Regions from separate parts of the Allobosea sp. F3-2 genome, predicted to be linked through region 2. Evidence: predicted binding sites of a transcription regulator. Region 2 holds the regulator's gene; each other region holds the start of a gene.

Region 1 (7,720 bases), 1.6 Mb from region 2:
GACGGCCGAGAGATCCTTGTCGCCGGGGTTGACCGTCAGCGCGACGACCTCCTTGAGCCCGCCGGCATTGATGCCCTTCTGGAAGGCATCGGCGAGGCCCTTGCCGTAGGTGCCCTTGTCGTGGACGATCGCGATCTTCCTGTCCTTCATGTTCTTCAGGACGTAAGCCGCGGCGATCTCCGCCTGCTGGTCGTCGCGGCCGCAGGTGCGGAAGACGTTGGCCAGGCCGCGAGTCGTCAGCGCCGGCGAGGTCGCGGTCGGCGTCACCATCAGCACGCCGCTCTCGGCGAGCACGTCGGAAACCGCCATGGCGACGCCCGAGGTTACTGGTCCGACCACGAACTTGACCTTCTCGCCGACCAGCAGGTTGGCCGACGAGACCCCCTGCTTCGGATCGCCGGCATCGTCGGCGAGCTTCAGCACGAGCTTCTCGCCGAGCACGCCGCCATTCTTGTTGATGACGTCGACGGCGGTCTGGGCGCCGTTCTTGACCTGGTCGCCATAGGCGGCGACCGGGCCGGTCAGCGGCGCGACGAGTCCGATGGTGATGTCGGCCTGAGCGCTTTGCGCCGAGACGAACAGCGTTGCGGCGAATGCGACACCGCTGAGGAATGTGGAGGTTTTCATGGGCCTCTCCCGATCAGTTTGGCGTTTCCGCGCGAGCCCGTTGTGGAGTCGCTTGCCGCTTTTATAGGCGAGGAGAGGTGACGATGACATCTCATCGCTTCGCGAGCGGGCCGCTTGGGATGCATGGCGGGGGGAGGGGCAGTTCGCGCCTTCGCTTACACGATATGGAATGAGCGGGATCCGAGACGGAGCATTGAGAGGCTCGGACAGCGCGGGGAACCCTCTCCCGGAGGGAGAGGGTAGGGTGAGGGGTAGGCCGCTAACCGCATTTGCTGTGAGGTGGTCGCTGCTCAGCGATGGGGCCGCACCTCGCTGGTCAAACGGCCTACACCTCACCCCTGCCCCTCTCCTTACAGGAGAGGGGTTCCCCGTGCCCTTGTTCGGCTCCCTCGCGCCCCAAAAAGAGAAGGCCCGGCTTGCGCCGGGCCTTCCGTAGTCTTGCTGGGAGCGATGGATCAGAAGTCCATGCCGCCCATGCCGCCGCCGCCCATCGGGGGCATCGGGGCGTCCTTCTTCGGCAGCTCGGCGATCATCGCCTCGGTGGTGATCAGCAGGCCCGCGATCGAAGCCGCGTCCTGGATCGCCGTGCGCACGACCTTGGTCGGGTCGATGATGCCGGCCTTGACCAGATCGCCGTACTCGCCGGTCTGGGCATTGTAGCCATAGGAATAGTCCTTCGACTCGATCAGCTTGCCGATCACGACCGCGCCGTCATCGCCGGCGTTGTCGACGATCTGACGGGCCGGAGCGGCGATCGCCTTGCGGACGATCTCGACGCCGGTCTTCTGGTCGTCGTTCTGGGTCTTGATCGTCTTGACCGAGTTCAGAGCGCGCAGCAGGGCGACGCCGCCGCCCGGCAGGATGCCTTCTTCCACCGCGGCGCGGGTGGCGTTCAGGGCATCGTCAACGCGGTCCTTCTTCTCCTTGACCTCGACCTCGGTCGCGCCGCCGACGCGGATCACCGCGACGCCGCCGGCGAGCTTGGCCAGGCGCTCCTGGAGCTTCTCGCGGTCGTAGTCCGAGGTGGTCTCCTCGATCTGCGCCTTGATCTGGGCGACGCGGGCCTCGATGTCCTTCTTCTTGCCGGCGCCGTCGATGATCGTGGTGTTCTCCTTCTCGATGCGCACCTTCTTGGCGCGGCCGAGCTGGGGAAGCGTCACGGTCTCGAGCTTGATGCCGAGGTCTTCCGAGATCATCTGGCCGGCGGTCAGGATCGAGATGTCCTCGAGCATGGCCTTGCGGCGGTCACCGAAGCCCGGAGCCTTGACGGCCGCGACCTTCAGGCCGCCACGGAGCTTGTTGACGACGAGCGTGGCGAGAGCCTCGCCCTCGACGTCCTCGGCGATGATGAGGAGCGGCTTGCCGGTCTGCACCACGGCCTCGAGGATCGGCAGCATCGCCTGCAGCGAGGAGAGCTTCTTCTCGAAGATGAGGATGTAGGGGTCGTCGAGCTCGGCGACCATCTTCTCGGAGTTGGTGATGAAGTAGGGCGAGAGATAGCCGCGGTCGAACTGCATGCCCTCGACGACGTCGAGCTCGGTCTCGGCGGTCTTGGCCTCCTCGACGGTGATGACACCCTCGTTGCCGACCTTCTGCATGGCCTTCGAGATCATCTCGCCGACCGACGAGTCGCCGTTGGCCGAGATCGTGCCGACCTGCGCGACTTCCGCGTTCGAGGTGACCTTCTTCGAGTTCTTCTTGAGATCGGCGACGATGGCCTCGACGGCGAGGTCGATGCCGCGCTTCAGGTCCATCGGGTTCATGCCGGCCGCAACCGACTTGGCGCCCTCACGCACGATCGCCTGGGCGAGCACCGTGGCGGTGGTGGTGCCGTCACCGGCATGGTCGTTCTGGCGCGAAGCGACTTCGCGCACCATCTGCGCGCCCATGTTCTCGAACTTGTCGGCGAGCTCGATCTCCTTGGCGACGGTGACGCCGTCCTTGGTGATGCGCGGGGCGCCGAACGACTTCTCGATCACGACGTTGCGGCCCTTCGGACCCAGCGTGACCTTCACGGCATTGGCGAGGATGTCCACGCCGCGCAGCATCTTGTCGCGCGCCTCGGTGGAGAACTTGACGTCTTTGGCAGCCATGAGAGCTACTCCTTAGAAATGGAAAGGGAAGAGAGCAGTCAGGCGGCTATCAGCCGACGACGCCCATGATGTCGGATTCCTTCATGATCAGGAGATCCTGGCCGTCGATCTTGACCTCGGTGCCCGACCACTTGCCGAACAGGACGCGGTCGCCCTTCTTGACGTCGAGAGCGACGAGCTTGCCGGCCTCGTCACGGGCGCCCGGGCCCACGGCGATGACCTCGCCCTCCTGGGGCTTTTCCTTGGCGGTGTCGGGGATGATGATGCCACCCTTGGTCTTCTCTTCGCCATCCAGGCGGCGGACCACGACGCGGTCATGCAAAGGACGGAACTTCATGGTTCTGTCTTCCTCTCGGTCTCATTCGGTTCGGGCGCCGCGGAAGGGCTCCCGGGGGAGGCTGTTAGCAGTCAATGGATGAGAGTGCTAACAGATGGCGCGGAGATAGGCTCGGGGTCTCGGAGAGTCAAGGAAGCCTGCGACAACAAAGTGAACGCCGGATGCGGCACGCAGCCCTTCGCCTTTCGGCTGCCGCACGCGCTAGAACACGCTAAGATGGCTGAATGACGACACTCGTGCCCGATCCGCGCCTCGACGACATCGCTCGGTCCTGCGTTGCGCTTCATGTCCGGATGACGGCCCGCGCCGTCACCCGCGCTTATGACGAGGCGATGCGGCCGAGCGGATTGAAGATCACCCAGTTCGTGCTGCTCTCGGCGCTGAGCACCGGGCAATGGAAGTCGATCACGGAGCTGGCCGAGCGCTTCGCTCTGGAGCGTACTTCGCTGACCCGCAATCTCCAGCTTCTCGCCACTGAGGGCATGGTCGAGCCGGTCGAGTGCCGTGGCCGTGCCGCGGTCTATGCGGTGACGCAGAAGGGCAGGGCGGCGATCGAGGCGGCCATTCCGTTCTGGCGGGCGGCGCAGGACAAGATCGAGGGCGGCTTCGGCGAGGAGCGTTGGCGCGAGACCCGCGACGGGCTGAAGGCGCTGCGCCGCGCTGCGCGTGGGGGGGCCTGAAACCCGGATCCGTCATTCCGGACAAGCCGCCCTCGGGCCCGACCTTCGGTCGGCCCCAGGACAGGTTCCGCGGCGCCGATCCGGAATCCATCGTAGAGCTGGACACCCTATGATGGATTCCGGGTCTGCGCTTCGCTCCGCCCGGAATGACGGCGTTCTCAATCGGCTCCGGTTGACGCACCCACCATCCTCTCTTTATCGTGCAGATACACGATTTGAGAGGGTGCCATGGATCGGACGTTCGGAGTGGTGTCCCGCGAGGTGCTGGTCGCGGGCGATGGCTTGAGCTTCCTGCGCGGCATCATCGACGGCACTCACCCGGCTCCGCCTTTCGCCGGGACCATGGATTTCGATCTGGCGGAGGCGGATGAAGGGCGCGTCGTCTTCGTCGGCCAGCCGTCGCCCCGCTTCTTCAATCCGCTCGGCACGATCCACGGCGGCTGGACCGCCACGATCCTCGATTCCGCCATGGCCTGCGCCGCCCATTCCACGCTGAAGCCGGGCGAGGGCTACACCACGCTGGAGATGAAGCTGAACTATGTCCGGCCAGTCATGCCGGACTCCGGCACGGTGCGCTGCGAAGGCAAGCTGATCCATCGCGGTGGCTCGGTCATCACGACCGAAGGCAATCTGCGCGATGAGCGCGGCAAGCTGCTCGCGCACGGTACGGAAACCTGCGTCGTGTTTCCGGCGAAGCCTAGCGCCGGCTGACCGCGCCGGCCCCGGCCACGATCAGAAGCGCACCGAGATAAGTCGTGTAGAGCGGAACCTCGCCGAAGACGAAGAAGCCGAGTAGGCTCGCCCAGATCAGCGCGGTGTACTCGATCGCCGCCAGCCGGGACGCGGCCGCCTTGGCATAGGCCGAGGTGAGTGTGAGATGGCCTGCGACACCGAGCGCACCCGCGAAGAGATAGATCGCGAGATCCGCCAGCGTCATCGGCACGAAGGCGAGGGCGGCGGGAACGACGAGGCACAGCGCCGGCCCGACATTCTGGAAGGCGACGATGACGGTGGGGTGCTCCCTGACCGCGATGCGCCGCAGCAGGATCAGATTGAAGGCGTAGCTCACCGCCGAGAACAGCGCGGCGGCGACGCCGAGGCTGGCGCCGCTGACATGGCCCTGCAGCCGCGGCCAGACCATCACCAGCATGCCGGCGAGGCCGAAGGCGAGCGCCTGCAGCACGCGCCGGTCGATCGTCTCCTTCAGCAGCAGGCCGCCGAGGACCGCAACGAAGACAGGAGCCAGAAATGAGAGCGTCAGCGCTTCGGCGAGCGGCAGCACCGAGACCGAATAGAAGAAGCTGCCGGCGGTCAGCACGACGAGCGGGACGCGCACGACATTGCCGATGATGCTGTCTCGGGTCGGGCGGGCCGGGCGCGCGAACGCGAGGACGGCGAGCGCGCAGAGGCCGCCCATCAGGAAGCGCATGAACAGCGCGACGATGAAGGGGTGCTGCTGCATCTGGCCCTTGATCACCGCATCCATGGCGGTGAGGAGCGCGATGCCGAGCGCGGCGCGCAGCGCGGTTGTGATGCTCATGCCGGCGGACCGGCAAGCGGCTTGCGGAAATGGTATTCCCAGGTGAAGGAGATATCGCCGAGATAGCGCTCGCCCGGCCAGCGCACGAAGCCGAGCTTTTCGTAGAAGCGGTGGCCGCGGACGAAGCGCGTATCCGACCACAGCATCATCTCGCCGAAGCCGCCGGCTTCCGCGAAGGCGAGCGCCTCGGCAAACAGGGCCTGCGCCAGCCCGGCGCCACGCCAGGCGGGCGCGACATAGACCTTGAACAGCTCGACGGCATTCTGCTCCGGCACCGGGATGACGCCGAGCGAGCCGGCGATGCCGCCATTCGGCGCATCGACGACCCAGAGCCGCCCGTTCCTGGCGGCGAAATGGCTCGCCGGCCGGCGCAGTTCCGGAAACTCCGACCAGTCGAAATGGCAGCCGGGATATTCGGCGAAGCTCGCCGCCACCAGAGCGGCGAGCGGTTCGGAATCGTCGTCGCGCGCGGCGCGAAGCGGCGGAAGGCTGGACGTCATGGTGCAGGGATGCCGGTCATTGGCCGCCAAGGCAAGGGGAGGCGCAACCGCTCAGCGCATGGGGTTCAGCGCCGCAATGCAAGCGCCGCATCGGCGGTGAACTCCCCGTCATTGCGAGCACAAGCGAAGCAATCCAGGGGGACGTAGAGCTCTGCCGCCCCTGGATTGCTTCGTCGCTGGCGCTCCTCGCAATGACGCGTGGCAGGTGAGCGCGCGCCGGAAAAACCCTTGCCCATGATCCCTTTGAGCCTCTAGGCCAGAACGGCCCGCGACGTTTCGGCCGTGGATGTGAGTCGTGCTGCTTCCGCCTCAGGGCGTCATGACCGGGATCATATGACTGTTCTCGTGCCCTTCATCATCAATGCCGGGCTGAACTTCGTCCTCGGGCTGCTCATCGCATTGTTTCTGGGGCCGGAAGCGTTCGGGCTCTATGCCATCGGTGCCGCGGTCGTCGTGCTGGTCAACACGGCGCTGCTCGACTGGCTGAAGCTTTCGGTCGTCCGCTTCTATTCGGCGCAAAGCCGGGAGCGCGATCCCGGCATCCGCGCGACGCTCGATCTGCTCTTCGCCGGCATTGGCCTCTCACTCTGCGCGCTGCTAGGGGCGGCGCTGCTCGCGGGCATCGATACCGGCCTGCCGATGACGCTGCTCGCGGTGGCCGTCGCCGGCGGCGTCGGAGCCGGCTGGTTCGACTATCACAGTGCCATCGCCCGCTCGCGCTTCCTCGACGCCGCCTATGCCCGGCTCGTCCTCATCAGGAGTGGCATTGCCCTCGCGCTGATGGTCGGAGCGGCCTGGTGGCTACGCGATCCGGTCGTGGTTTTGCTAGGCGGGCTGGCCAGCACCATCGTCTCGGTGCTCGCGGTGCGCCGCAGGCTGGCCGATGAAGGTCCGGGGCTCGCCGCGGCACGGACCGATCTTGCCCGCAGCTTCGCCCGCTATGCGCTGCCGCTGGTGGCCGGAAACGCCGTCTATTCGCTGATCCCGCTGCTCAATCGCGCCATTCTGGCGGACCGTTTCGGCCTGGCGGAGGCCGGCTATTTCTCGCTCGCCTCCGATATCGGCCTCAGGCTCTTTCCAGTACTGGCCTCGATGCTGGAGATCCTGCTGCTGCGCGAGGTGATCCGCCTCGACGAGACCCGGGGCCGCCCCGCCGCGCAGAAGCGCATCGCTCGCAACATGGTGACGGTGCTCGCCGTCGTGCTGCCCGTCGTGCTGGGCTTCTGGCTGACGCTGCCGGCCTTCGAGCGGCTCTTCGTGCCCGCAAGTTTCAGAGGCCATTTCGCCAGCTATATGGCGCTCCTGCTGCCCGGTTTCGCCGCGATCGCGCTGTTCCAGGCGGCGATCTACCCGGTCTTCCTGCTGGCCAGGCGCACCCTCGTCGCCACCTTCGCGGCCTTGGCGGGGCTGGCCGTGAACCTTGCCGTCATCGCCGCACCGTTGGGGGCAGCCACACCGGGAGCGATCGCGATCGCGCAAAGCGCAGCCTTCCTGACGGCCTTTGCGGTGACCGGTGCAGTCGCCCTTGGCGCGTTGCCGTCATGGCCGCCGCTACGCGACTGCGGCTGTGTGATCCTCGCCGCTGCCGCGATGAGCCTGTTGGTCTGGTCGCTTCAGAACCGCCCGCCGGCTCTGGCGGAGCTGCCGCTCCAGATCGGCCTCGGCGGGCTGGCCTATGCGGCGGTGATCCTCGCCTGCGATGTCGGCCGCTGGCGCAGCGGCTTGAAGCTGCGTTGGCTCGCCCGCAAAGGGTTAAGGCGATAGCCCGGCCGGCAACGCTTCCTTCACCCTGCGGCTTGATGACCCGCTAAGGTTAATTCCGCGAATTGGCTGAGTTTTGGAGTGAATTGCGCGCTCGAAGCCTGTGATTCACCATTCTTTTCAAGCCGCTCCGCAGGCTTCCGGCAGTCGATGTCGAGAGTATTGCGTGATGCGTCGAACGA
Region 2 (7,720 bases):
CGCGACCGCATTGAAGCCCATGATCTGACCGAGCCCCCAAGAGGCGGAACGGTTGGCGAGTTCCTCATGGATCGCCCGGGCACGCTGCAGCAGGCCGAGACGGCCTGCACGCCCCTGATCGGCATATTGCGAGGAGCGCTGCCAGCTCGGGATGGCGAGGCCCTCCGCTTCCGCCCGCACCAGAAGGGACGGCGCGGCCTCGCGCAGCAGCCGATGGAAGACATGCTTCTCGAACAGGAAGACGGGCGTGATGCCGTCAGCCTCGAAAGCGCGACCGTTGCTCTCGACCTCGACGACGGCGAGGGCCGCGGCCGGCTCCAGCCCCTGTCCCTGGGCCAGTCGCGTGATCTCGTTGACGATGTCCTGCGTGAAATCGACCATAGGCTCCCCCCTTCGATCAGAAACGCAGATTCGCGCCCGTCCGATGTTCGTCGACACGCTGGGCGGTGGTCGCCTGGGCGTTGCGCCAGAGCATGACGGCAAGCACGATCAAGATAATCCAGACTCCGCCTTTCGACCCCAGAAGGACCGGCAGGAGTGTCGGCAGGGAGCTTCCCGCCTCGTCGGCAACGGCTGCGGGCATGACCCAATCCGTCACGGAGGGCGATTGCACAACCTGCGTTGAAGCTGCTTCAGCCTTGGTGGCCAACTGACCCGTCTTCTCGAAGAGGCCTGTTCGCGCATCGGTCAGCCCCAACACGCCAAACAAGGCAGTCGCGAGCGCCAACCAGCGACCGCGGTCGGTCAGCGCGATCGTCTCCGAACCCTCTCGCTTCAGATCCCGCGCCGTCTCGTTGCGCCGCTCCGGCCAGAGCGGCATCGGTTCGCCCTTCCGAAGCTGGAACCAGGTCCGCGCGTCGACGATGCCGGTAGGCGGAATGCCATTGGCCTGCTGGAACGAGAAGACAGCAGTCATCGTCCGCAGCCCGTAGTCGCCATCTTCCTTCCCGACTGGATAGCCCTGCTCCTTCAGGAGCCCCTGAATGGCCTCGATCTGATCGACGGAATCGGGATTTGCGCCAGGGCGCAGCGGCAAGAATTCAAGGAGCGCCTGCCCACCATCAATCGCGCCGAGCACTCCGCGCTGCTCGTCCTCCAGGGCCTCCGTCGTAACCTGATCGTCTGGCACACCGAGCTGCAGGATATTCGGCAATAGGCCGCTGGTCGCGACCGGAGCGCGCTCGGTTGGCCAGCGATAACCAAGCAGCCTGGACTTCGGATAGCTGGAGACCTTGACGCTGTCCCCCTGGTTGCCGCCAAGCAGGAGCAGTTGGTCATCATCCTCGCGCAGAAAGAAGCCAACATGGCCATAAGAGCTGTTTGCCCCGTTGCGAGAAAGAACGACGATGCAACCTTCGCACGGCTCATCGAGCTTCGTACCGAGTTTGAGATAGCTCCGCGCCATCAGCGAGCGGCTCGAGGCGTAGCCGGAAAGCACGAGGCAGGCGCCGACGAAAGCCGCGCACCACGCCTCTTCGTCGCTGCGAACCTGGCCATGTCCCGACAGACGGAACATCTCCAATATCCGCGGCTCAGCCGCTGTGCCCTTGTATTCGGTGATACCTCGAAGGGTATTCGCGATCAGCCACCATGGGGACGACATGGGCACCTCATGCAACTTATGGTTGCACGATCAATGCATATGCGCCTCTTCAACGCAATGCCGTAGCGGCAACTGCGTTAATGCGAGAGGTTCATGAGAACGCCGGCCAGTGCCCGGCGCCTCGGTCTCGCAACCGTGAAGGGGGCTTCCGTCAGCCTTCGGCCTGAGCCGCGCCGCGGATATAGGGCTCGACCGGGCCCTTGAGCGTGATCGTCATCGGGCGGCCGAAGCGGTCCTTGGCGTTGCCGGCCGCGACCTTCACCCAGCCCTCGGAGACGCAGTACTCCTCGACATTGGTCTTCTCGACGCCCTTGAAGCGGATGCCGATGTCGCGCGCCAGCACCTCGGCGTCGTAATAGGGGCTGTCCGGGTTGACGGAGAGGCGGTCGGGAAGCTGCTCTGACATGGGCCTTGGCTCTTACGGGTTCGGGGCGCTTTCGCGCGGAGATAGCCTCATCCGCGGCGGAAGCCAAATTCTTCAAGATGGAAACACGCGGTCATTCCGGGCTTGACCCGGAATCCATCGTAGAGCGCAGGAGCGCTACGATGGATTCCGGATCGGCGCGGCGGAGCTTGTCCTTGGGCCAACCGAAGGTCGGACCCGAGGGCCGCTTGTCCGGAATGACGGCGTATGTCCTCAAAGAGATGTTGCGCGTCAGCGCTCGCCGTCGAGCAGGCGGCCGACGACCTTGGCGGTGTAGTCGACCATCGGGACGATCCGAGCATAGTTCAGCCGCGTCGGGCCGATGATGCCGACAACGCCGACGATGCGCTGCTCGGCATCGCGGAAGGGCGCCGCCACCATCGAGGAGCCGGACATCGAGAACAGCTTGTTCTCCGAGCCGATGAAGATGCGCACGCCGTCACCCTGCTCGGCGCGGGTCAGGAGGTCGATGACGTCGGTCTGCGTCTCCAGATCGCCGAAGAGCAGGCGGATGCGCTCGAGATCCTCCTGCGCCTTGAGGTCTTCCAGCAGGTTGGCCTGGCCGCGGACAATCAAGTGGCGGTCGCTGCTCGGGCCCGACGAGGTGGCGATGCCGTTCTCGACCAGCCTCGCGGTCAGCGCGTCGAGCTCGCGCTCCATCTGCGTGCGCTGCGTCGCGATCTCGCCGCGCAGCTCAGCGAGCGTCTTGCCGATGATGCGGGCGTTGAGAAAGTTCGCCGCCTCGCTCAGCGCCGAAGCCGGCAGGCCGGGTGGCAGCGCCAGCAGGCGATTCTCAACCGTGCCGTCCTCCGCCACCAGCACGACGAGCGCGCGGGCGGGATCGAGCCGGACGAACTCGATGTGCTTCAGCCGCGGGTCGGCCTTGGTGGTGACGACAACACCAGCACCGCGCGACAGGCCGGAGAGCAGGGCCGAGGCTTCGGTCAAGGTCTGGTCAAGGCTGCGATTCGTCGCGGCAGCCCTGATCTGCGCCTCGATGCGCGTACGCTCGTCCGAGGTGAGGTTGCCGACTTCCATCATCGCATCGACGAAGAAGCGCAGCCCTCGCTCCGTCGGAAGGCGGCCTGCAGAGGTATGCGGTGCATAGATCAGCCCCGCCAGCTCGAGATCGGTCATGACGTTGCGCACCGTCGCCGGCGAGAGCGACATCGGCAGCAGGCGGGCGATGTTGCGCGAGCCGACCGGCTCGCCGGTCGTCAGATAGCCGTCGACGATCTGGCGGAAGATCTCGCGCGAGCGCTGGTCGGTCTCGACCAGGGTGCTCACCGTTTCCGGGCGGGGTGTGTGGGCGCTCATGAGCCTTTGCGGACGAACCGTTCCTCCATCCTATTGTCGTCGTGCCGTGCGCATGGATCAAGGGGCGGAATGGGCCTCAGCCTTGCCGTATAGGGCGGGAGAGCCTACAAGCCGCCACTTCTCCGCAAGACAGGATCATTTCATGCGACCCTCCAAACGCGCCGCCGACGAGATGCGCAAGGTCACGCTCGAACGCGGCGTGGTGCGCTATGCCGAGGGCTCCTGCATGGTGACGTTCGGCGAGACCAAGGTTCTCTGCGCCGCCACCGTCGAGGAAAAGGGGCCGCCGTGGCTGCGCGGCACCGGCAAGGGCTGGGTTACCGCCGAATATTCGATGCTGCCGCGCGCCACGCATGAGCGCACGCGCCGCGAGGTCACCTCCGGCAAGCCGTCGGGCCGCACGCAGGAGATCCAGCGGCTGGTCGGCCGCTCGCTGCGGGCCGTGGTCGACCTGACCGCGATCGGCGAACGCCAGATCGTCGTGGACTGCGACGTGCTGCAGGCCGATGGCGGCACCCGTACGGCCTCGATCACCGGCGCCTGGGTCGCGCTGCACGATGCGCTGAAGTGGATGGAAGGCCGCGGGCTGCTCAAGGGCACCAACCCGCTGAAGGACCATGTCGCCGCCGTTTCCTGCGGCATCGTCGCGGGCCAGCCGGTGATCGACCTCGATTATGTCGAGGATTCCGGTGCGCAGACCGACGCGAATTTCGTCATCACCGGCGCAGGCGGCCTGGTCGAGGTGCAGGGCACGGCGGAAGGGGCGCCCTTCTCGGAGGAGGAGCTGCTCGCGCTGCTCAAGCTCGCCAAGGGCGGCGTGTCCAAGCTCGTCACGCTGCAGAAGGCTGCGGTGGCGTAGGCTCCCGCGTCATTCCGGGGCTTCGCGGCAGCGAAGAGCCCGGAACCCATGAACACTGGCCTTGCCGATGATCCGTGACGCTTCTTGAATAAGATCGCGATGATGCAGCCTGACGACAAAAACCTGTGTTCATGGGTTCCGGGCTCGCTCCTGCGGAGCGCCCCGGAATGACGGGGTCGCATCGCCTCCTCACCGGCAGGGTCGTGATCGCGACCCACAACCAGGGCAAACTGCGCGAGATGCGTCAGCTGCTGGCACCCTACGGCATCGAGCTCGTCTCGGCCGGGGAGCTCGGCCTGCCCGAGCCGGCCGAGGACGGCACCATGTTCTCGGAGAATGCGGCGATCAAGGCGGTCGCGGCGACCAAGGCGAGCGGCCTGCCGGCGCTCTCCGACGATTCGGGCGTTTGCATCGACGCGCTCGACGGGGCGCCCGGCCTGTTCTCGGCCAACTGGGCCGGTCCAGGCAAGGATTTCGCCCCGGCGATCGCGCGCGTGCAGATGGAGCTGGCGAAGCGCGGCGCCGCCACGCCCGACAAGCGCAAGGCGCATTTCGTCTCGGCGCTGGTGATCGCCTGGCCGGACGGCCACCAGGAGCTGTTCGAGGGGCGCGTCTTCGGCACGGTCACGCATGAGGTTCGCGGCGCGGGCGGCTTCGGCTACGACCCGATCTTCCTGCCCGATGGCCACGAGAAGACCTTCGGCGAGATGACGACCGACGAGAAGCACGGCATCCCGGCCGATGGCTCGCCCGGCCTGTCCCACCGCGCGCGTGCCTTCCACGCGCTTGCCGCCGCCTGCCTGAGGAAGCCGGCGTGAGCGCCCCGGCCGCCCTGTCCGAGCGGCCGCGCACCTCGCATCCCACCGCGGATGCGGGCTTCGCGGTCTATGTGCATTGGCCGTTCTGCCTGGCCAAATGCCCCTATTGCGACTTCAACAGCCATGTCCGGCTGCAGCCGCCGGACCAGGCCCGCTATATCGCAGCCTTCCGCCGCGAGATCGCGCATCGGGCGGCGCTGGTGCCGGGCCGCACGGTGTCATCGATCTTCTTCGGCGGCGGCACGCCCTCGCTGATGGAGGGCCGCACGGTCGGCGCGATCCTCGACGCGATCGGGGAGCACTGGGCGGTCGATCCCAATTGCGAGGTGACGCTAGAGGCGAACCCAACCAGCGTCGAGGCCGGGCGCTTCCGCGACTTCAGGGCGGCGGGCGTCAACCGCGTCTCGCTCGGCGTGCAGGCGCTGAATGACGCGGACCTCAAGGCGCTCGGCCGGATGCATTCGGCCGAGGAGGCGCTGGCGGCGGTCGCGATCGCGCGGCAATATTTCGAGCGCTACTCCTTCGACCTGATCTATGCCCGTTCGCCGGCGCAGACGCCGACGCTCTGGCGCGCCGAGCTGGAGCTGGCGATCAGTCATGCGGCCGAGCATCTTTCGCTCTACCAGCTCACCATCGAGCCGGGCACTGCCTTCGAGCGGCTGTTCCGGGCTGGCAAGCTCGCCATTCCCGACCATGACGCTGGCGCGGCGCTCTATGAGACGACGCAAGAGATCACGGCCAAGCACGGACTGCCGGTCTACGAGATCTCGAACCACGCCAGGCCGGGCGCGGAGTGCCGCCACAACCTCGTCTACTGGCACTATGGCGAATATGCCGGCGTCGGCCCCGGCGCCCATGGAAGGCTGGTGACGGCGCAGGGCCGCATGGCGCATTCGACCGAGAAGCGGCCCGAAATCTGGCTGGAGCGCGTAGAGGCGGAAGGCCATGCGCTCGTCGAGGACGAGCGCCTGAGCGAGGAATCGCAGGGCGACGAATATCTGCTGATGGGCTTACGCCTCGTCGAGGGCATCGACCCGGCCGTGTTCAAGGCACTGGCGGGCCGCGAGCTCAACGCCAAGCGCGTCGCCAGCCTGATCGACGAGAAGCTCCTGATGCACCGGCAGGGCGGCCGGCTCGCGGCGACACCGGACGGCGCGCTGCTGCTCGACGCACTGGTAGCCGACCTGGCGGCTTGAGCGGAATCACGGACGGCGTGAACGCTGTCGTCATGCTCGCCCCTGTGGCGAGCATCCACGTCTTGAACACAGCACGTCGTGAAGGAAGACGTGGATGGTCGGGACAAGCCCGACCATGACGGACAGCGGACGAAAAGTCGCTCAGCCCTTCCCCAACCGCACGCCCGTCTTCGGATCGAAGACATGGACCTTGTCGGGATCGACCGTGATCCAGAGCCGGCCTTCCTGCGCGGCGACATCGCCCGTCGCCGCCTGCATCACGAAGGGCTGGCCAGCGAGCTTGCCGTGGAAGAGCTGGGTTGCGCCGAGCTCCTCGATGAACTCGACGTCGAAGGGCAGCGAGCCCGCTTGGCCTTCCGAGGCGATCTCGATGTCCTCGGGACGCAGGCCGATTTCGACCGGCGTCTGCGCCGCCAGATCCTCGCGCAGGTCGCGCGCCTCGAGGATGGCGTCGCCGAGCGCGACGATGCCGTGGCCGTCGACGGTGCCCGGCAGGATGTTCATCGGCGGCGAGCCGATGAAGGTTGCGACGAACTTGCTGGCCGGCTTGCGATAGACCTCGGCCGGCACGCCGATCTGCTCGACCTGGCCGGCATTCATCACCACGAGCTTGTCGGAGAGCGTCATCGCCTCGACCTGGTCGTGGGTGACGTAGATCGAGGTGACGCCGAGCGCGCGCTGCAGCTTCTTGATCTCGACGCGCATCTGGACGCGCAGCTTGGCATCGAGGTTCGAGAGCGGCTCGTCGAAGAGGAAGACCTGCGGCTTGCGCACGATGGCGCGGCCCATGGCGACGCGCTGGCGCTGGCCGCCGGAGAGCTGGCGCGGCCGGCGCTCCAGGAAGGGTTCGATCGCCAGGATGCGCGCCGCCTCCTTCACCCGCTTGTCGATCTCGTCCTTCGGCGTGCCGCGATTGCGCAGGCCATAGGCCATGTTGTCGTAGATGTTCATATGCGGGTAGAGCGCATAGTTCTGGAACACCATGGCGATGTCGCGGTCGGCCGGCTCGATCTGGTTGACGACGCGGCTGCCGATCGCGACCTCGCCTGAGGAGATCGTCTCCAGCCCCGCGACCATGCGCAGCAGCGTGGACTTGCCGCAGCCGGAGGGGCCGACCAGCACGCAGAAGCCGCCGTCGGGAATGTCGAAGGAGACGCCCTTCACGGCCTCGACGCCGCCGGCATAGACCTTCTTGACGCTGTTGAGAGTGACCTGGGCCATTCGCGGATTACTTCTCGGTTTCGACCAGGCCCTTCACGAAGAGCCTCTGCATGGCGATGACGACGAAGACGGGCGGCAGCATCGCCAGCATGGCCGTGGCCATGGCGAGCTGCCATTCGGTCAGAGCGTCGGCGGTGACGATCATCTTCTTGATGGCGATGACGATGGTCTGCATCGAGTCCTTGGTCGTCACCAGGAGCGGCCAGAGATACTGGTTCCAGCCATAGATGAACTGGATCACGAACAGCGCCGCGATCGTGGTGATCGAGAGCGGCAGCAGCG
Region 3 (7,720 bases), on a different replicon from region 2:
GATCCTCTCCCGGAGCTTGAGGCCCCACGTGCGCAGGCTGCTGTCGGTCGAGCTGCGAGTGAGGATGACCGCCGCGGCCTCATAGAGACGTCCCCGCAGTTGGCGATCGCCGCGCCGAGAGATATGACCGTCACAATCGACTTCGCCCGACTGGTAGCGGCGGGTTGTCAGGTCAATCCAGGCGCCGACGGAACGGGATTGCTTGAAGTTGTCCGGATTCTCGATGGCAGTGGCGAAAGCAGTCGCAGTGATTACGCCGACGCCGGGGATCGACATGAGGATGCGGCAGGCTTGGCTCTGGCGAGTTTGGACGGACCGACCTCGGTCAGGCTGCGCAACAAGAAGCGTCGCTCGTCCTCGCTTGGCTCAGGTCGCTTCGCCGTCACGCGGCGGCCTTCATCTGGACGCGACGCCAGTTCCAGGGGAGCAACTCGCCGAGGCAGCTCTGCGGTGTGTCGGCGATGCGCGCCAGGACATCGGCCAGCCAAGCCTGCGGATCGATGTCATTGAGCTTGGCGGTGCCGATGAGGCTGTAGATGACCGCAGCCCGCTCACCGAGTACAATTTCGCTTCAGCCTACACACTGGAAGGCGATGCCGGCGATCCTGACGACCCAGGAAGAGGTTGATCTTTAGCTGGCTGACCGGCGAATGGGACGATGTGCGGCACCTGCAGCAGCCGCTTCCCGGCGACATGCTTGTGATCGTCGAACCGCTAGCGAAGCCTGACGACAAGCTGCGGTAGGCTGCATGGGATGGGATCCGGTATGGCGGCTACGAGAGCGCTCGCCAGGAGAGGACCGACGCCCGGCACACCCATCAGCCTGCGGCCGATCTCGGTCGCGCGGGCGTTCGTTCTGATCCGGCGATCCGTTTCCAAGATCTGATCGTTGATCAGCGCGAGTTGAGCAGCCAGCCTTCCAAGACACATCTGCGCCTCGGCGGGCACACGCTCGTCTTTGTCGGCGATGAGCCTGATGAGAGCCCCCAGACCTTCCCTCCCGATCGGCGCCGCCAGCCCAAACTCCGCCATGTGGCCTCGGATCGCGTTCGACAGCTGGACGCGCTGGCGCATGAGCATGAGCCGAACACGATGCAGCACCAGGATGCCCTGCTGATCGACGCTCTTCACCTCGACGAAGCGCATGGTCGGGCGGGTCACGGCTTCGCAGATCGCTTCCGCATCGGCCGCATCATTCTTCTGCCGCTTGACATACGGCTTCACATAGCTCGGCGGCATCAGCCGGACCTGGTGGCCGAGCTTGATCAGCTCGCGCGCCCAATGATGCGCCGTGGCACACGCCTCGATCCCGATCAAGCCGGCAGCTTGGCGAAGAACGGAAGGAGTTGCGCTCGCCGAACCTGCCGCCGGACCACGACTGTGCCGCTCCGGTCGACACCGTGAACCTGAAAGACCGACTTCGCGATGTCCAACCCGATCGTGATTGCCTGATCCATGCTCTCCTCCATCTCTGCGAGAGCTTATGCTCCCGCGGGGCTGGAGAGCCGTCCACAGCATCACAACCGGACATTCAGAAGCCGCCTAGAACCGGACATTCAGAACCGTGTTATGCGCGGCAAACTGCATAGCCAGCCGCGCCAACAATGCGTTCCCTGCTTCGACTATCAGCCATCGCCGAAGCTTCGCGTCACCAGCCGGTTCAGCCTTTCGGCGAATGCATTTACGTCTGTCGGGCGTTCGCCGTCCAAGACGCGGGCGGTATCCAGGAGGAGATGGGTGACGTCGCTACGTAGCGCGCCATCCTCGATAGACGCGAGGGCTGAGACCATCGCATGGCGCGGGTTGACCTCGAGGATCGGCTTGGCCGCACTCTCCACTCGCCCCGCGGCGCTGAGCAGGCGCTCGAACTGGCGATCCGGTCCCTTGTCGGACGCAACAAGGCAGACCGCGCTCTCGGTCAGCCGATCGGAGGATCGGACATCCGCGACCTCGTCGGCCAGAATCTCCTTCATCGACGCGAGCAGAGCGCTGACCTTCTCACTCGTTTCAGCGGCAGGAGGCGCTACGCCGTCGAGCAGCGGGATGAGGCCGAGATCGGCCGCACCTTGCGTCACCGACTTGAACGGCTTGCCTTCGAATTCCGGTGCTGCCGACGCCCAGAAGCTGTCGATCGGATCGGAAAGCAGCAGCACCTCGATGCCGCGCGCCCGGAAACCTTCGAGCTGCGGAGAATTCGCGATCCGTGAGGCATCGTCGCCGGCGATGTAGTAGATCGCGGTCTGGTTGTCCTTGAGCGTGCCGACATAGTCCTTGAGGCTGCGCCACCCCTCGCCGGAGGCAGTCGTCCGGAAGCGAGCGAGAGCGAGTAGCTGTTCCCGGCGCTGGAAATCCTCATAAAGTCCTTCCTTGATGACGGCGCCGAAATTGTCCCAGATCATCCGGAACGTGTCCGGATCCTGCTCGGCCAGTTTCGCGAGATCGGCGAGGACACGGTTGGTGACTCCCTTCTTGATCGCAGCGAGCAGCGGGCTGTCCTGGATCATCTCGCGGGACACGTTGAGCGGCAGGTCGGCGGTGTCGACGATGCCGCGGACGAAGCGCAGGTAGCGCGGAAGGAGATCGGCCTCGTCGGTTATGAAGACGCGCTTCACATAGAGCTTGATCCGGCCCTTACGGTCGGCGTCGAAGAGATCGAACGGACGCGCGCCCGGGACGAAGGCCAGCGCGGTATATTCGTGCAGGCCTTCCGCGCGAAAATGGATCGTGGCGGCGGGCTCATCATACTGTCCTGCAACGCTGCGATAGAAATCGGCGTATTCGTCCTTGGTAATCTCGCTCTTCGGCTTGGTCCAGAGCGCGGCCCCGTCGGAGAGGGCCACCGTATCGGCGCCCGGCTCCGTGATCAGCGAGATCGGGACAGGCACATGGCCGGACTGTTCCTTGACGATGCGCTCCAGGGTCCAGCGCTCCGCATAGGACTTGGCATCCTCCATCAGGTGCAGCGTCACCCGTGTCCCGCGTGTCGGAGCCTCGTCCAGCGCCGCTGGCGCCACCGTGAACTCGCCCTTGCCGTCCGATGACCAGGTCCAGGCTTCGGTGCTATCGGCGCGACGGCTGACGACCTCCACCTTCGCAGCGACCATGAAGGCGGAATAGAAGCCAACGCCGAACTGGCCGATGAGCTGCGCGCCGTCCTTGCCATCGGCGGTTGCGACCCGCTCCATGAAGCTGCGGGTTCCCGAGCGCGCGATCGTGCCGAGAGCTTCGATCATCTCGTCATGGCTCATACCGATGCCGTTGTCGGCAATAGTCAGCTTGCCGGCCTCCGGGGCGGCCGAGATGGTGATCGCAAGCTTGGGTTCTTCGCCCAGAAGCTCGGGCTTGCCGATCGCTTCGTAGCGCAGCTTCTCGCAAGCGTCGGCTGCGTTCGAGATCAGCTCGCGCAGGAACACGTCGCGGTCGGAGTAGACCGAATGCACCATCATGTGCAGCAGGCGGGAGACGTCGGCTTCGAAGCTGCGATGCTCGGCTGTGGCGGTCGTTGTCATTCGGATTTTCCGGATAGGGTCCTGATCAAGGCGAGTATGGCGTTCAACCGCGCGGTAGCGAACTCTCCCGCGCCAGGCAATTGGGACTCGATGTGAGCGGCGACCGTCTGCCAGGTCGCCGATCCGTCCCGTGTCATGACGGCCAGGAGATTATCCTTAAGCCCGTATGTTGCGCTCTCGGCGTTCGTAATGAGGGCCTTGAAGCGGTCGGAGGGTGAGATTTCCTTAGGTTCCTGCGGACCATCAGTCATGTGGCTGCCTGATATAACCGCGGCGAATGCTAGGGGCTTTCCAAAGGCGTCTCGCCTAGGCTTTTTCGCGAAACCGATCGATCGCACGCTGTGCGAGATCATCCTCGTCGAGCGCCAGAGGCACCAGCGACGCAACGATATAGGCGAGGTTGTTTCGCTCCAGCTCGTCAGAGCCCGCCGCAAGCGACGGCTTGAGTTCCGCCCAGGCCTTTTCAAGAGCAGCTTCGGCGCGGGCCAGATCGATGGGATCGGTCAATGATGAAAAGGGCATAGCCTTCCCCTCGGCATACTTGTTGGGGCCTTGAGAGAGGGCGCCGCGAAGCCGCGGCGCCCTCGATTTCTCAATAATCCATGCCGCCGGCGGGCATTGCGGGTGCCGGATCCTTCTTCGGCGCCTCGGCGATCATCGCCTCGGTGGTGATGAGTAGGCCCGCGACCGATGCCGCGTCCTGGATCGCCGTGCGCACGACCTTGGTCGGGTCGATGATGCCAGCCTTGACCAGATCGCCGTACTCGCCAGTCTGGGCGTTGTAGCCCCAGGCGTAGTTCGGCGCTTCGAGCAGTTTGCCGACTACGACAGCGCCATCGCCACCGGCATTCTCGACGATCTGGCGGGCCGGAGCGGTGATCGCCTTGCGGACGATCTCGACGCCGGTGCGCTGATCGTCATTGCCTGGCACAAGACCCTCCAGAGCCTTGGCCGCGCGCAGGAGGGCGATGCCGCCGCCCGGCAGGATGCCTTCTTCCACCGCGGCGCGGGTCGCGTTCAGCGCGTCGTCGACGCGGTCCTTCTTCTCCTTGACCTCGACCTCGGTTGCGCCGCCGACGCGGATCACCGCGACGCCGCCGGCGAGCTTGGCCAGACGCTCCTGCAGCTTCTCACGGTCGTAGTCCGAGGTGGTCTCCTTGATCTGGGCCTTGATCTGCGCCACCCGGGCCTCGATCTCGACCTTGGAGCCCGCACCATCAACGATGGTGGTGTTCTCCTTCTCGATGCGGACCTTCTTGGCGCGGCCGAGCATGTCGAGCGTTACGGTCTCCAGCTTGATGCCGAGATCCTCGCTGATCGCGGTGCCGCCGGTCAGGATCGCGATGTCCTCCAGCATGGCCTTGCGGCGGTCGCCAAAGCCCGGAGCCTTGACGGCAGCGATCTTGAGGCCGCCGCGCAGCTTGTTGACGACCAGCGTAGCAAGGGCCTCGCCTTCGACATCTTCCGCCACGATCAGCAGCGGCTTTCCGGTCTGCACCACCGCTTCCAGCAGCGGCAACATCGCCTGGAGGCCCGAGAGCTTCTTTTCGTGGATCAGGATGTACGGGTCTTCGAGCTCCGCGACCATCTTCTCGGTGTTGGTCACGAAATAGGGCGAGAGGTAACCGCGGTCGAACTGCATGCCCTCGACGACGTCGAGCTCGGTCTCGGCGGTCTTGGCTTCCTCGACGGTGATGACCCCCTCGTTGCCGACCTTCTTCATCGCCTCGGCGATCATCTCGCCGATCGTGCGATCGCCGTTGGCGGAGATGGTGCCGACCTGCGCGACCTCCTCCGAGCCGGTGATGGTCTTGGAATGCTCGCCGAGCGACTTCGTAACCGCCTCCACGGCGAGATCGATGCCGCGCTTCAAATCCATCGGATTGATGCCCGCGGCGACCGCCTTTGCGCCTTCGCGGACGATGGCCTGGGCGAGCACGGTCGCGGTCGTGGTGCCGTCACCGGCCGCGTCGTTCTGCTTCGACGCAACCTCGCGGACCATCTGGGCGCCCATGTTCTCGAACTTGTCGGAAAGCTCGATCTCCTTGGCGACGGTGACGCCGTCCTTGGTGATGCGCGGCGCGCCGAACGACTTCTCGATCACGACGTTGCGGCCCTTCGGACCGAGCGTGACCTTCACGGCATTAGCCAACGTGTCGACGCCGCGCAGCATCCGCTCGCGCGCGTCCTGCGAAAACTTCACGTCCTTCGCAGCCATGATTCCTCACTCCTTCAGACTTGAGGTTTCAGCTTGATGAGATGGGATGAAGGCCCCTTCAGGCGGCCTTCTTGAGTGTCGCGGTCGTCTCGACCACGCCCATGATGTCGGACTCCTTCATGATCAGGAGATCCTGGCCATCGATCTTGACCTCGGTGCCGCTCCATTTGCCGAACAGCACGCGGTCGCCGACCTTGACGTCGGGCGGCACGAGCTTGCCGGTCTCGTCGCGCGCGCCGGCGCCGACGGCGACGACCTCGCCCTCCTGCGGCTTTTCCTTGGCAGTGTCGGGAATGATGATCCCGCCCCGGGTCTTCTCCTCGGCGTCGATGCGCTTCACGACGACGCGGTCATGCAGTGGCCGAAACTTCATGAGTTCCTCCAGTTTCCATGTCGGTCACATGTCAAAGCGGGCCGGCCCTGTATGGGTCTCGCGGCGATGCCGCGCGCCCCTGAGGCGCCGTGCCCGCGCGATGATTTGGGTTGCTCATTTTTGGCCTTCAAGGGGGCGGCAGCACTTTTTTGGGTCGAGTGCTAACAGCCTGAAAAGGCCGCGCAAATGCAACCTTTCAGCTTGCGCGGGCGTTAAAATCGCGCTGCCATCGGCCAGTGAAACCAGGGAGCTGAAAGTAATGGCTTCGACGGACTTCGCCCGCCAGATCGCCGGCTACGGATTGACCACCGCCGGGATCCTCTACCGACTGCCCGACCACCCTTCGATCCTCCAGGAATACATCTGGCAGGACTACGACCTCGCCCCCCGCTTTCCCGAGCTCAACAAGTTCCTCGCCTTCTGGCAGGCCAAGCTCGACGGCAAGCTGTTCCGCATCACCGTGGCTCACAGGGACCTGATCGGCCCAGCCGACCTCAGTGCGGTGAGCGGCGAATTCCGGCTCCAGTAACGTCGAGGCTTCGGCGGACTTGATCCGGGGCGAACGCATCCCAAAATCATGGCAGCCGCCGACAGCGACAGCGCGCTCGACGCGGCGATCAACCCAACCGGATCCATGTTGCTTCCAGGAGGATATGGCTATGGCAACGTTGGCAATCGCTCCCCAATCAGGGAGGGCTGCATGATGACATCCGACGACTTCGAGAGGCCGGTCGTAATCCTGACCGGGCTCGGGCACCCGGCGGCGATCGCGTCTGCCATGGAGGCCTACATGTTTCTCGCTGATTGGCCGGTGAGCCGGCGTGATCCGGTCCACGGCTTTGCGTTGAAGGCCTGCCTGGCAGCGATCCGCGGCGACATCGAAGCGGATACAGCGCGCGGCCTGTTCGCGTCATGGGCCGAAAAGCACGACCTTCTCGCGCCCGACGTCACTGCGTTCATGGGAAGCCGAAGGGAAGGCTCCCGGGGCCGTGCCTGAGGACCAGATGCCCCCGGCTGCTTGGCGGCCCGGGGGCATTCGCCGAATCTGGACGCGACTTCGTGCTTCACTTCTGGGCAGCCAGATCGCGTTGCCCCCATCCAAGCGCCCCTACCAACGCTCCGATGCGATTGAGGATTGACACAATTTCTTAGAAAATGCCACGAAATTGATAGTGAAACGATCGATATCAAAATAAAAAATCGAATATCTGAAAATTGTCTTGAAATTATCATTGGCCTGAGATAGAAATATTTCTATCGAGATTGCTTGGACGGCCGTTGTTATTTTCGCGCTTTGGCGCGGCTCTGATAATCCCCCCTTTCGAAATCGTTCTGAACTCGCCGTACATTTTGTCGGCGAGCGACAGGTGTAGCCAAAGGAGGGTTTTTCATGACCACCGGCACAGTGAAATGGTTCAATTCCACCAAGGGTTTCGGCTTCATTCAGCCTGATGACGGCAGCCAGGACGTGTTCGTACACATCTCCGCCGTCGAACGCGCTGGCATGCGCGACCTGCGGGAAGGCCAAAAGCTTGGATTTGAGGTCGCTCGCGACAACAAGTCAGGCAAGATGGCCGCGGAACAGCTCCAGACTGCGTGATTAGGCAATCGTCGCCGTTG

The links. Region 2 encodes HrcA, which represses chaperone genes, less so after heat shock. Its sites were predicted from a motif close to GTTAGCACTCNCNNNNNGNGAGTGCTAAC; they were not measured.
Region 1: the regulator HrcA is predicted to act here: its motif matches at 3,121-3,149, upstream of groES (co-chaperone GroES).
Region 3: the regulator HrcA is predicted to act here: its motif matches at 6,238-6,266, upstream of groES (co-chaperone GroES).

The regions. Positions count from the first base shown of each region.
Region 1 is NZ_CP042331.1:2,483,156-2,490,875, reverse strand. Features, by position in the region: gene FQV39_RS11500 (branched-chain amino acid ABC transporter substrate-binding protein) at 1-627, opposite strand, end outside; gene groL (chaperonin GroEL) at 1,083-2,720, opposite strand; gene groES (co-chaperone GroES) at 2,770-3,057, opposite strand; gene FQV39_RS11485 (MarR family winged helix-turn-helix transcriptional regulator) at 3,282-3,737, shown strand; gene FQV39_RS11480 (PaaI family thioesterase) at 3,966-4,448, shown strand; gene FQV39_RS11475 (DMT family transporter) at 4,435-5,277, opposite strand; gene FQV39_RS11470 (GNAT family N-acetyltransferase) at 5,274-5,777, opposite strand; gene FQV39_RS11465 (lipopolysaccharide biosynthesis protein) at 6,111-7,541, shown strand; gene FQV39_RS11460 (L,D-transpeptidase) at 7,708-7,720, shown strand, end outside.
Region 2 is NZ_CP042331.1:4,129,372-4,137,091, forward strand. Features, by position in the region: gene FQV39_RS18960 (N-acetylmuramidase domain-containing protein) at 1-381, opposite strand, end outside; gene FQV39_RS18965 (TIGR02594 family protein) at 398-1,609, opposite strand; gene FQV39_RS18970 (DUF3297 family protein) at 1,755-2,009, opposite strand; gene hrcA (heat-inducible transcriptional repressor HrcA) at 2,259-3,344, opposite strand; gene rph (ribonuclease PH) at 3,487-4,203, shown strand; gene rdgB (RdgB/HAM1 family non-canonical purine NTP pyrophosphatase) at 4,371-5,021, shown strand; gene hemW (radical SAM family heme chaperone HemW) at 5,018-6,217, shown strand; gene FQV39_RS18995 (sn-glycerol-3-phosphate import ATP-binding protein UgpC) at 6,359-7,438, opposite strand; gene ugpE (sn-glycerol-3-phosphate ABC transporter permease UgpE) at 7,446-7,720, opposite strand, start outside.
Region 3 is NZ_CP042332.1:153,728-161,447, forward strand. Features, by position in the region: partial or broken gene FQV39_RS30380 (transposase) at 1-303, opposite strand, end outside; partial or broken gene FQV39_RS30385 (transposase domain-containing protein) at 383-556, opposite strand; partial or broken gene FQV39_RS30390 (IS110 family RNA-guided transposase) at 760-1,457, opposite strand; gene htpG (molecular chaperone HtpG) at 1,626-3,509, opposite strand; gene FQV39_RS30400 (hypothetical protein) at 3,816-4,016, opposite strand; gene groL (chaperonin GroEL) at 4,102-5,727, opposite strand; gene groES (co-chaperone GroES) at 5,786-6,100, opposite strand; gene FQV39_RS30415 (usg protein) at 6,360-6,629, shown strand; gene FQV39_RS30420 (DUF982 domain-containing protein) at 6,678-7,097, shown strand; gene FQV39_RS30425 (cold-shock protein) at 7,491-7,700, shown strand.